2 regions of the Streptomyces hazeniae genome follow, and region 1 is predicted to be linked to the other one. Evidence: riboswitches for the same ligand, from Rfam matches in the RefSeq annotation. Region 1 holds a riboswitch; the other holds the start of a gene.
What was found. Region 1 has a riboswitch for S-adenosylmethionine ahead of thrC (threonine synthase). Riboswitches for the same ligand answer to the same signal wherever they lie in the genome.
Positions count from the first base shown of each region.

Region 2: linked by a shared signal. The riboswitch ahead of RM572_RS27390 (aminotransferase class V-fold PLP-dependent enzyme) and the one ahead of thrC (threonine synthase) in region 1 are both predicted to bind S-adenosylmethionine.

Region 1 is NZ_JAVREQ010000004.1:105,999-110,514, forward strand. Features, by position in the region: gene thrC (threonine synthase) at 1-1,171, opposite strand, end outside; SAM riboswitch class I at 1,189-1,329, opposite strand; gene RM572_RS06880 (glucosyl-3-phosphoglycerate synthase) at 1,561-2,526, shown strand; gene RM572_RS06885 (alpha,alpha-trehalose-phosphate synthase (UDP-forming)) at 2,701-4,164, shown strand; gene RM572_RS06890 (endonuclease/exonuclease/phosphatase family protein) at 4,219-4,516, opposite strand, start outside.
Region 2 is NZ_JAVREQ010000039.1:13,891-18,406, forward strand. Features, by position in the region: gene RM572_RS27380 (rhomboid family intramembrane serine protease) at 1-207, shown strand, start outside; gene RM572_RS27385 (Lrp/AsnC family transcriptional regulator) at 204-485, shown strand; gene RM572_RS27390 (aminotransferase class V-fold PLP-dependent enzyme) at 610-1,956, opposite strand; SAM riboswitch class IV at 2,004-2,122, opposite strand; gene trpD (anthranilate phosphoribosyltransferase) at 2,213-3,277, opposite strand; gene qcrB (cytochrome bc1 complex cytochrome b subunit) at 3,563-4,516, opposite strand, start outside.

The DNA.
Region 1 (4,516 bases):
CGTCCTCGATCAGCTTCCGGGTGACGCCGACGGTCACCCCGCCCGCCGTCTCCGCGAAGATGCCCTCGGTGCGGGCCAGCAGCGTGATGGCGTCGACGATCTGCGCGTCGGTGACGTCCTCCACCGCGCCGCCGGTGCGCCGCGCGATGTCCAGCACGTACGGGCCGTCCGCCGGGTTGCCGATGGCCAGGGACTTCGCGATCGTGTCCGGCTTCACCGGTCGTACGACGTCGTGGCCGTCCTTGAAGGCGCGGGAGACCGGGGAGCAGCCCTCGGCCTGCGCGCCGAAGATCCGGTACGGCTTGTCCGCGACGAGGCCGAGCGCGATCAGCTCCTTGAACCCCTTGTCGATCTTGGTGAGCTGCGAGCCGGACGCGATCGGGATGACGATCTGGTCGGGCAGCTCCCAGCCGAGCTGCTCCGCGATCTCGTACGCCAGGGTCTTGGAGCCCTCGCCGTAGTAGGGGCGCAGGTTGACGTTGACGAAGCCCCAGCCCTCGCCCAGCGGGTCGCCGATCAGCTCGGAGCAGAAACGGTTCACGTCGTCGTACGTGCCCTCGATGCCGACCAGGTCACCGCCGTAGACGGCGGCCATCACGACCTTGCCCTGCTCCAGGTCGTGCGGGATGAACACGCAGGACCGGAAGCCTGCACGGGCCGCGGCGGCGCCGACCGCGCCGGCCAGGTTGCCCGTGGAGGAGCAGGAGAGGGTGGTGAAGCCGAAGGCGCGGGCCGCCTCGACGGCGATGGCGACGACCCGGTCCTTGAAGGAGTGCGTCGGGTTTCCGGAGTCGTCCTTGACGTGGAGCGTGCCGCCCGCCGCGGCGACGCCCAGTTCGCGGGCCAGGTTGTCGGCCTTCACCAGCCGGGTGAACCCGGGGTCGGTGTTCGGCTGGTCCGCGACGTCGGCGGGGACGGGCAGCAGCGGCGCGTAGCGCCAGATGCTCGCCGGACCGGCCTCGATCCGCTTCCGCAGGCCCTCCGGGTCGCCGGTCGGCAGGTCGTACGCGACCTCCAGCGGACCGAAACACTCCTCGCAGGCGAAGAGCGGCCCCAGCGGGTTGCGGGCGCCGCACTCGCGACAGGACAGAGCGACGGCGGGACCGAGTGAGACGTCGGCGGCAGCGGTGGCGGCGGTGTCGGCGGACTGCTCGGGAGCTTGCACAGCCATGAAGGCGAGGCCCTTTCTCCTCATCTTCCCCGTGGCGTATCTCGCCACGAGCCGGAATTGGCACCTTCCCTAGCCGGGGGCCCGCCTGGATGCGCGAGACCGGCTGGAGGGTTGCCGGGGCTTCATCGGGCCGTTCCCTCTGCCCCTCTGGATGAGCGGTGTGAAGTTGTGGGTCGGGTCACTCGGACCCGTGCGTCCGACCCCGGCATGTCCGGGCCGGTCGCGTTGTTCAAGACTGTAGCCCAAGGCCCCCGCCCCGCCTGCGGGGTGTCCGCACCGCGAGACGCGGTGCCCGCAGTGCGGTCGCAGCGGCGCCGTACGCTCGCGCGGCGGCACGCTGGAGCGGGGGCGGGTTCCCACACCTACAGGAAAGCAGCAGGAGAGCAGACGTGCTGGACGAGGTCCGCGACTGGCTGGACCGCCGCTCCTGGGCGGCGGCAGACCGCCCGCTCCCGGCGCTCGCCGCGGCGAAACGCGCCGCCGGGCCGGCCGGCGGCGTCAGCGTCGTGCTGCCCGCCCTCGACGAGGAGGCCACCGTCGGCGAGATCGTCGCCGTGATCCGCCGCGATCTGATGGACGGTCCTCATCCGCTGGTCGACGAGCTGCTCGTGCTCGACTCCGGCTCCACCGACCGTACGGCGGAGGTCGCCGCCGCGGCCGGCGCGAAGGTGGTGCACCGCGACGAGGTGCTGCCACGGGTCCCCGCCGTCCTCGGCAAGGGCGAGGTGCTCTGGCGCTCGCTGCTCGCGACCAGCGGCGAGATCGTCTGCTTCGTCGACGCCGACCTGCGGGACTTCTCCGCCGACTTCGTCTCCGGCATCGTCGGCCCGCTGCTCACCGATCCCGGCCTGCAACTGGTCAAGGCGATGTACGACCGGCCGTTCGGCGACAGTCCGGAGGGCGGCGGCCGGGTCACCGAACTGGTCGCCCGGCCCCTGCTCAACCTCCACTGGCCGCGCCTCGCGGGCTTCGTCCAGCCGCTCGGCGGCGAGTACGCGGCGCGGCGCACGCTCCTGGAACGGCTGCCGTTCCCCGTCGGCTACGGCGTGGAGCTGGGCCTGCTGGTGGACGCGCTCGGCCTGGCGGGCCTGGACGCGCTGGCCCAGGTGGACGTCGGCGTCCGGCGGCACCGGCACCAGGACGGTCAGGCGCTGGGACGGATGGCCGCGGCCATCCTCCGCACGGCGGAGGTGCGGCTGCCCCGCGGGAGCGACGGGCTCGCGGTGCGGCACCGCCTGACGCAGTTCGCCCGCGCGGACGCGGGCGGCTTCGCCGCCCGGACCTTCGCCGTGGACGAGGTGGAGCGGCCGCCGATGCTGAGCGTCCCCGAGTACGCCGCCCGCCGCCCCGCCTGAGCACCCCGCTCACCGCGCCGCGGCCGGCGTCTCCTCCCGGCCCGGCGGCAGCGTGCGGCCCGGAGGACGCCCCCGGGGGGACGGCTCCGGACGAGGGGCGCCGCGGGCGGCAGCGTGCGGCGGCGCGGGAGCGGCGTACGTTTGCGCGGGAGCGCGGACGGCTAGGCTCCGGCCATGGTCGCTGAGCGCTCCGCCCAGGTACTCGTCGCGTCGAACAGAGGCCCCGTCGCCTACCGCCCCGCCGAGGACGACCCGGCCCGCCTCACCGCCCGACGGGGCGGCGGCGGCCTCGTGTCGGGGCTGAGCGCGATCGGCCCGGAGACGGGGGCCGTCTGGGTGTGTTCCGCGCTGAGTTCCCCCGACCGGGAGGCCGCCTCCCGCGCCGGGCGGCGGCTGGACTCCGCCGACACCGGCGGCCAGGCCGTGCGGATGCTCGACATCCCCGCCGACGTGCACGACGGCGCCTACAACGGCGTGGCCAACTCCGTGCTGTGGTTCGTGCACCACCTGCTCTACCGGACGCCGGTGGAGCCCTCCTTCGACGCCGAGTTCGCCCGGCAGTGGGCGGCCTACGAGGCGTACAACGCCGCGTTCGCCGACGCCTTGGCGGAGGAGGCCGCCGAGGGCGCGGCCGTGCTGGTGCAGGACTACCACCTCTCCCTGGTGCCCGCGCTGCTCCGCGAGCGCCGGCCCGACCTGCGGATCGGGCACTTCTCGCACACCCCCTGGGCGCCGCCGGACTACTACCGGATGCTGCCCGACGACGTCGCCGCCGACGTGCTGCGCGGGGTGCTGGGCGCGGACCGCGCCGGGTTCCTCACCGCCCGCTGGGCCCGGGCCTTCGCCGACTGCTGCGCGGACGTGCTGGGCGCGGAGGTGACCACCGGCGAGGACGGTCACGTCCACGTCGTGCACGAGGGACGCACCACCCGCCTGGGCGTGCACCCGCTCGGCGCGGACGGCGACTTCCTCCGCGAGCGCTCCCGGCGCCACGACGTCGCGGAGCGGCGGCAGCAGCTGCGCGCCCAGATCGGCGGCGGCGACCGCCGCATCGTGGTGCGGGTGGACCGCACCGAGCTGTCGAAGAACATCGTCCGCGGCCTGTACGCGTTCCGCCGCCTGCTCACCGACCACCCGGAGTGGCAGGGGCGGGTGGTGCACCTGGCGTTCGCCTACCCCTCGCGGCAGGACCTGGCGGTGTACCAGGAGTACACCGCGGAGGTGGCGGAGGTCGCGGAGGAGATCAACGCCGACTTCGGCACGCCGGCGTGGACCCCGGTCGTGCTGCACGTGGAGGACGACTTCGCCCGTTCGCTGGCCGCCTACCGGATGGCGGACGTGGCCCTGGTCAACCCCATCCGCGACGGCATGAACCTGGTCGCCAAGGAGGTCCCCGTGGTCTCCGACGAGGGCTGCGCGCTGGTCCTGTCCCGGGAGGCGGGCGCGTACGCCGAACTGGCCGAGGACGCGCTGACCGTCAACCCGTACGACATCGCGGAGACCGCGCGGGCGCTGCACGAGGCGCTGAGCATGCCGAAGGGCGAGCGGGCCGAACGGTCCAAGCGGCTCGCCGACGCGGCCACGGCGCTGCCGCCCGCCGACTGGTTCCTGGAGCAGCTGGAGGGGCTCCGCGGCTGAGGCCGCGCCGGTTCGCCCGGACCGGACACCCCGGCCGTCAGTCCGCCCCGGACGTCAGTCCTCCTCCTCGAGGGCGAGGTCGGCGACCACGGCCAGGTGGTCCGACGGCCAGACGCCGTCCACCGGCCCGTCCCCGGCCCGCCGTACCGACCGCACGTGCCCGACGTTGCCCGGCCCGGGCGGACCGACATGGACGTAGTCGATGCGCACGCTCGGGTCCCGGCGGGCCGCGACGTAGGGGTTGGCGGCGTCCCAGGTGACGGCGGGCAGGCCCGGCGCGGCGAACTCCCAGGCGTCCAGGAAGACCTGACGGCCGACCGGCGGCGCGGTGCGCAGACCGCCCAGCAGCCGC
Region 2 (4,516 bases), on a different contig from region 1:
CTGCGCTTCCCCGCCTGGCTGGTGCTGGTGTTCTGGCTGGCTCTCCAGTGGCTGGCCGCGCGCCACGACACGGACGGTCCCGGCGTCGCCTACCTGGCCCACGTCGTAGGCTTCATGCTCGGCTTCCTCTACGCCTGGCGACGCTTCCGCACGGCGGACGCACCCGGCCGCCCGGCCGCCGCCCCCGACGAAGGGATCTCACCGTGATCACCTCGATCGTGCTGATCAAGACCAGCACCGACCGCATCCCCGAGATCGCCGAGCAGATCGCCGCCATCGAGAGCGTGAGCGAGGTGTACTCGGTGACCGGGGCGCACGACCTGATCGCGATGGTGCGGGTGGCGCGGCACGACGACCTGGCCGACGTGATCCCCGGGCACATCAGCAAGGTGCCCGGAGTGCTGTCGACCGAGACGCACATCGCGTTCCGCACCTACTCCCAGCACGACCTCGAGGCCGCGTTCGCCATCGGCCTCGACGCGTAGCCCCTCCGGGGGGTGATCCGCGCCGCGGGCACGCCCCTCGCCGGGCTCCGCCTCGGGCCCGGTCCTCCCTGGCCGGACGGGCTGGTCTCGCGCCCCGTCCGGCGAGGGAGGACGGATGACCGCGTCAGCGACGGGCGGCCAGCGAACGGACCGCGCGGACGAAACGCTCGACGTGCTCGTCCGGCGTTCCCGCCCCGAAGCTGACCCGCACCGCGTTGAGCGCCCCTGCCGAGGGCGCACCGCAGTCGCCGCCTTCGTCGTGCCCCCGCCCCAGCAGGTTCCGCAGCAGCGGATGCGCACAGAACAGTCCGCTGCGCACCCCGATGCCGTACTCCGCCGACAGCGCGTCCGCGAACTCCGTGCCGTCCCAGCCGTCCACGACGAACGACACCACGCCGACCCGTCCGGCGGCGCGGCCGCCTTCGCCGCCCCCTCCGACGCCGTCTTCGCCGCGGTCGAAGAGCGACAGCACCCGGACCTCCGGCACCTGGGCCAGCCCGTCCAGCAGGACCTCCAGCAGGGCGCGTTCGCGCCGCACCAGCAGCTCCAGCCCGGCCTCCGCCAGCGCGCGGCACGCGGACGCCACCGCGTGAGCACCCACCACGTTCGGAGAGCCCGCCTCGTGGCGGGCGGTGCCGGTGTGCCACGCGACGTCGAGGCCGCCGTCCGGCTCGCGGGCGACCCGGCGGCTGGCGCCGCCGCCGGCCAGGTAGGGCTCGGCCGCGTCGAGCCAGTCGGACCGCCCGGCCAGCACACCCGCACCGAACGGGGCGTACAGCTTGTGGCCGGAGAAGGCGACCCAGTCCACGTCGAGCCCCGCCACGTCCACCGGGTGGTGCGGGGCGAGCTGCGCCGCGTCGAGGACCACCCGCGCACCGTGCCGGTGCGCGACGCGGGCCAGCTCGCGGACCGGCCAGATCTCCCCGGTGACGTTGGACGCCCCGGTGACGCAGACCAGCTTGGGCCCGTCCGGGCCGCCGTGCAGCGCCGCTTCGAGGACGGACACCGCCTGCTGCGGGCTGCGCGGCGTGTCCAGCACGGTCGTCTCACAGCGGCGCCACGGCAGCAGCGCGGCGTGGTGCTCGCTCTCGAAGACGAAAACCCGTGTGCCGTCCGGGACCACCGCCGCGAGCAGGTTCAGCGAGTCGGTGGTGCCCCGGGTGAAGACGACCTGGTCGTCGGCACGGCAGCCGAGAAACGCGGCGACCGTCGCACGGCTGCGCTCGTACAGGTCGGTGGACAGCTGCGACAGGTGGCCGGAGCCGCGGTGGACGCTGCCGTAGTAGGGCAGGTAGGCGGCGACGTCGTCCCACACGCGGCGCAGCACGGGGGCGCTGGCCGCCTGGTCGAGCGCCGCGTAGGTGACCTCCGTGCCGTCGGCGACGGGCACGAGGACGTCGTCGCCGAGGACGGGCAGCGGCGTCGCCGCAGCGGTGCGAGCAGCGGCGGGGGCAGGGGCGGAGACGGACATGTGCAGAGCACTCCCTCATGACCAGGACCCCTGGCTGTGTGAAGAGGGATCCGCGCTTGCCGCGGACCTTGCGTGTCCGCGACCTGGTCATCACCCGGGGCACCCCGCCACGGAAGGAGGGTTGCCGGACAGCGGGCCGGGGCCTTCGTCGCTGTCACTCGTGACCTGGACGGCAGTATGCCACACGCCCCCGACGGGTCGCGCCGACGGCCCCCGCCACCGCGAGCGGCGCCGGGGGCCGGAGGAACGACAGGACCTACGCGTGGGAGGCGGCGACCCAGCGGTCGAGGGCGGACTTGGCGGCGCCGGAGTCCAGGGACTCCGCCGCGCGCGCGATGCCCGCCGCGAGCTGGTCGGCGAGCGGCTGGTCCGTCGGTTCCAGCGCGGTCAGCGCCGCCGCCGAGTTGAGCAGCACGGCGTCCCGGACCGGCCCCTGCTCGCCCTCCAGCAGGCGCCGCGCCACGTCCGCGTTGTACGCGGCGTCGGCACCGCGCAACGCCTCCACGGGCACCATCTCGAGGCCCACGGTCCGCGGGTCGAAGCTCTCCCGGCGGACGGTGCCGTCGCGCACGATCCACACCGTGGAGGTGCTGGTGGTGGTCAGCTCGTCCAGGCCGTCGTCGCCGCGGAACACCAGCGCGGAGGAGCCGCGTTCGGCGAGCACGCCGGCGAGGATCGGCGCCATCCGGGCGTCCGCGACACCGGTGGCCTGCGCGCGCACCCGTGCCGGGTTGGTGAGCGGGCCGAGGAAGTTGAACGAGGTGGGGATGCCCAGCTCGCGTCGTGCGGCGGCGACGTGCCGCAGCGCCGGGTGGAACTTCACCGCGAAGCAGAAGGTGATGCCGGCCTCCGCGGCGACCTCCGCGACGCGGCGCGGGGTCAGCTCCAGGTTGACGCCCAGCTTCTCCAGCACGTCGGAGGCGCCGCTGGCGGAGGACGCGGCACGGTTGCCGTGCTTGACGACCTTCACCCCGGTGCCGGCGACCACGATCGCCGACATCGTCGAGATGTTGACCGTCTTCGCCCGGTCGCCGCCGGTGCCGACGATGTCCACGGTCGGGCCGGGCACGTCGATGACGTTGGCGTGCGCGTACATGGTGCGCACGAGGCCGGACACCTCGTCCACCGTCTCGCCCTTGGCCCGCAGGGCGACTGCGAACCCGGCGATCTGGGCGTCCGTCGCCTCGCCGCGCATGATGCGGTCCATCGCCCAGGCGGACGCGTCCGCGGAGAGGTCCTCGCCGGCCAGCAGGGCGCTCAGCACGTCCGGCCAGGTGAGGTCGCCTCCGGTGGGAGAGCCGACGTCGGGAACGGTGTTCATGCTGCACGCTCCTGGGTTCGTCGGCCCGGCCGGGGCACCGGCGGACCGTGGGCAGGGGGCCGGCGGCGGACGGCCGCGGCCCGTCGGGAAGGGGGCGGCGGCACGCGTACCGTCGCACGCTGCTCACCCTATCGGCGCGGTGCGCCGGGCCCGGCGCAACGCCCGCATCGTGAGCCGGGGAAACACCCGGACAACGCCCGTGGGCCCCGGCCCTTCCTCGGGGGAAGGGCCGGGGCCCACGGTGTGGTGCGCGCCGCCGGAGCGGTCCGGTCGGCGGCGGGGCGATCAGTGGTGGCCGTGGCCGCTGGTGATCTCCCGGTACTCCTCGGCGGTCGGCTTCGGAATCTGGCCGCTCTCCGGGCCGAAGTAGCTCTTGGAGAGCTTGGCGCGCATCCGGGTGCCGGCGCCGACCTTCCGCTTGACGCCGTTCTCGTCGGTCTCGGGACCGATCTCGAGCGGCTCGGGCTGGTCGTGCGCGGTGAGGGTGTGCAGCTGCTCCTGGCTGAGCGGCTCGTGGACCTCGATGAACTCGCCGTGCGGCAGGCGCTTGATGATGCCGGACTCGCGCCCGTGCAGCACCTTCTCCTTGTCCGCGCGCTGCAGGCCCAGACAGATCCGCTTGGTGATGATGAACGCCAGCACCGGCCCCGCGAAGAACATGATCCGGACGAACCAGGTGATCGCGTTGATCGAGAGGTGGAAGTGCGTGGCGACGAGGTCGTTGCCGCCACCGATCAGCAGGACCATGTAGAGGGTGATCCACGCGACGCCGAACGCCGTACGGGTCGGGGCGTTGCGCGGGCGGTCCGCGATGTGGTGCTCGCGCTTGTCGCCCGTGACCCAGGCCTCGATGAACGGGTAGACCGCGATCGCCGCCAGGACCAGCGGGAAGATCACCAGCGGGATGAACACGCCGAGTACCAGCGTGTGGCCCGCGAAGTTCACCTCCCAGCCCGGCATGAACCGGATCAGGCCCTCCGAGAAGCCCATGTACCAGTCGGGCTGCGCGTTGGTGGACACTTGGTCCGGCCGGTACGGGCCGAGCACCCAGATCGGGTTGATCTGGAACGTCGCCGAGAGGACCGCGATGACGCCGAAGACGAGGAAGAAGAAGCCGCCCGCCTTGGCCATGTAGACCGGCAGCAGGGGCATGCCGACCACGTTCTTGTTGGTGCGTCCGGGGCCCGCGAACTGCGTGTGCTTGTGGTAGAAGACCAGGATCAGGTGCGCCACCAGCAG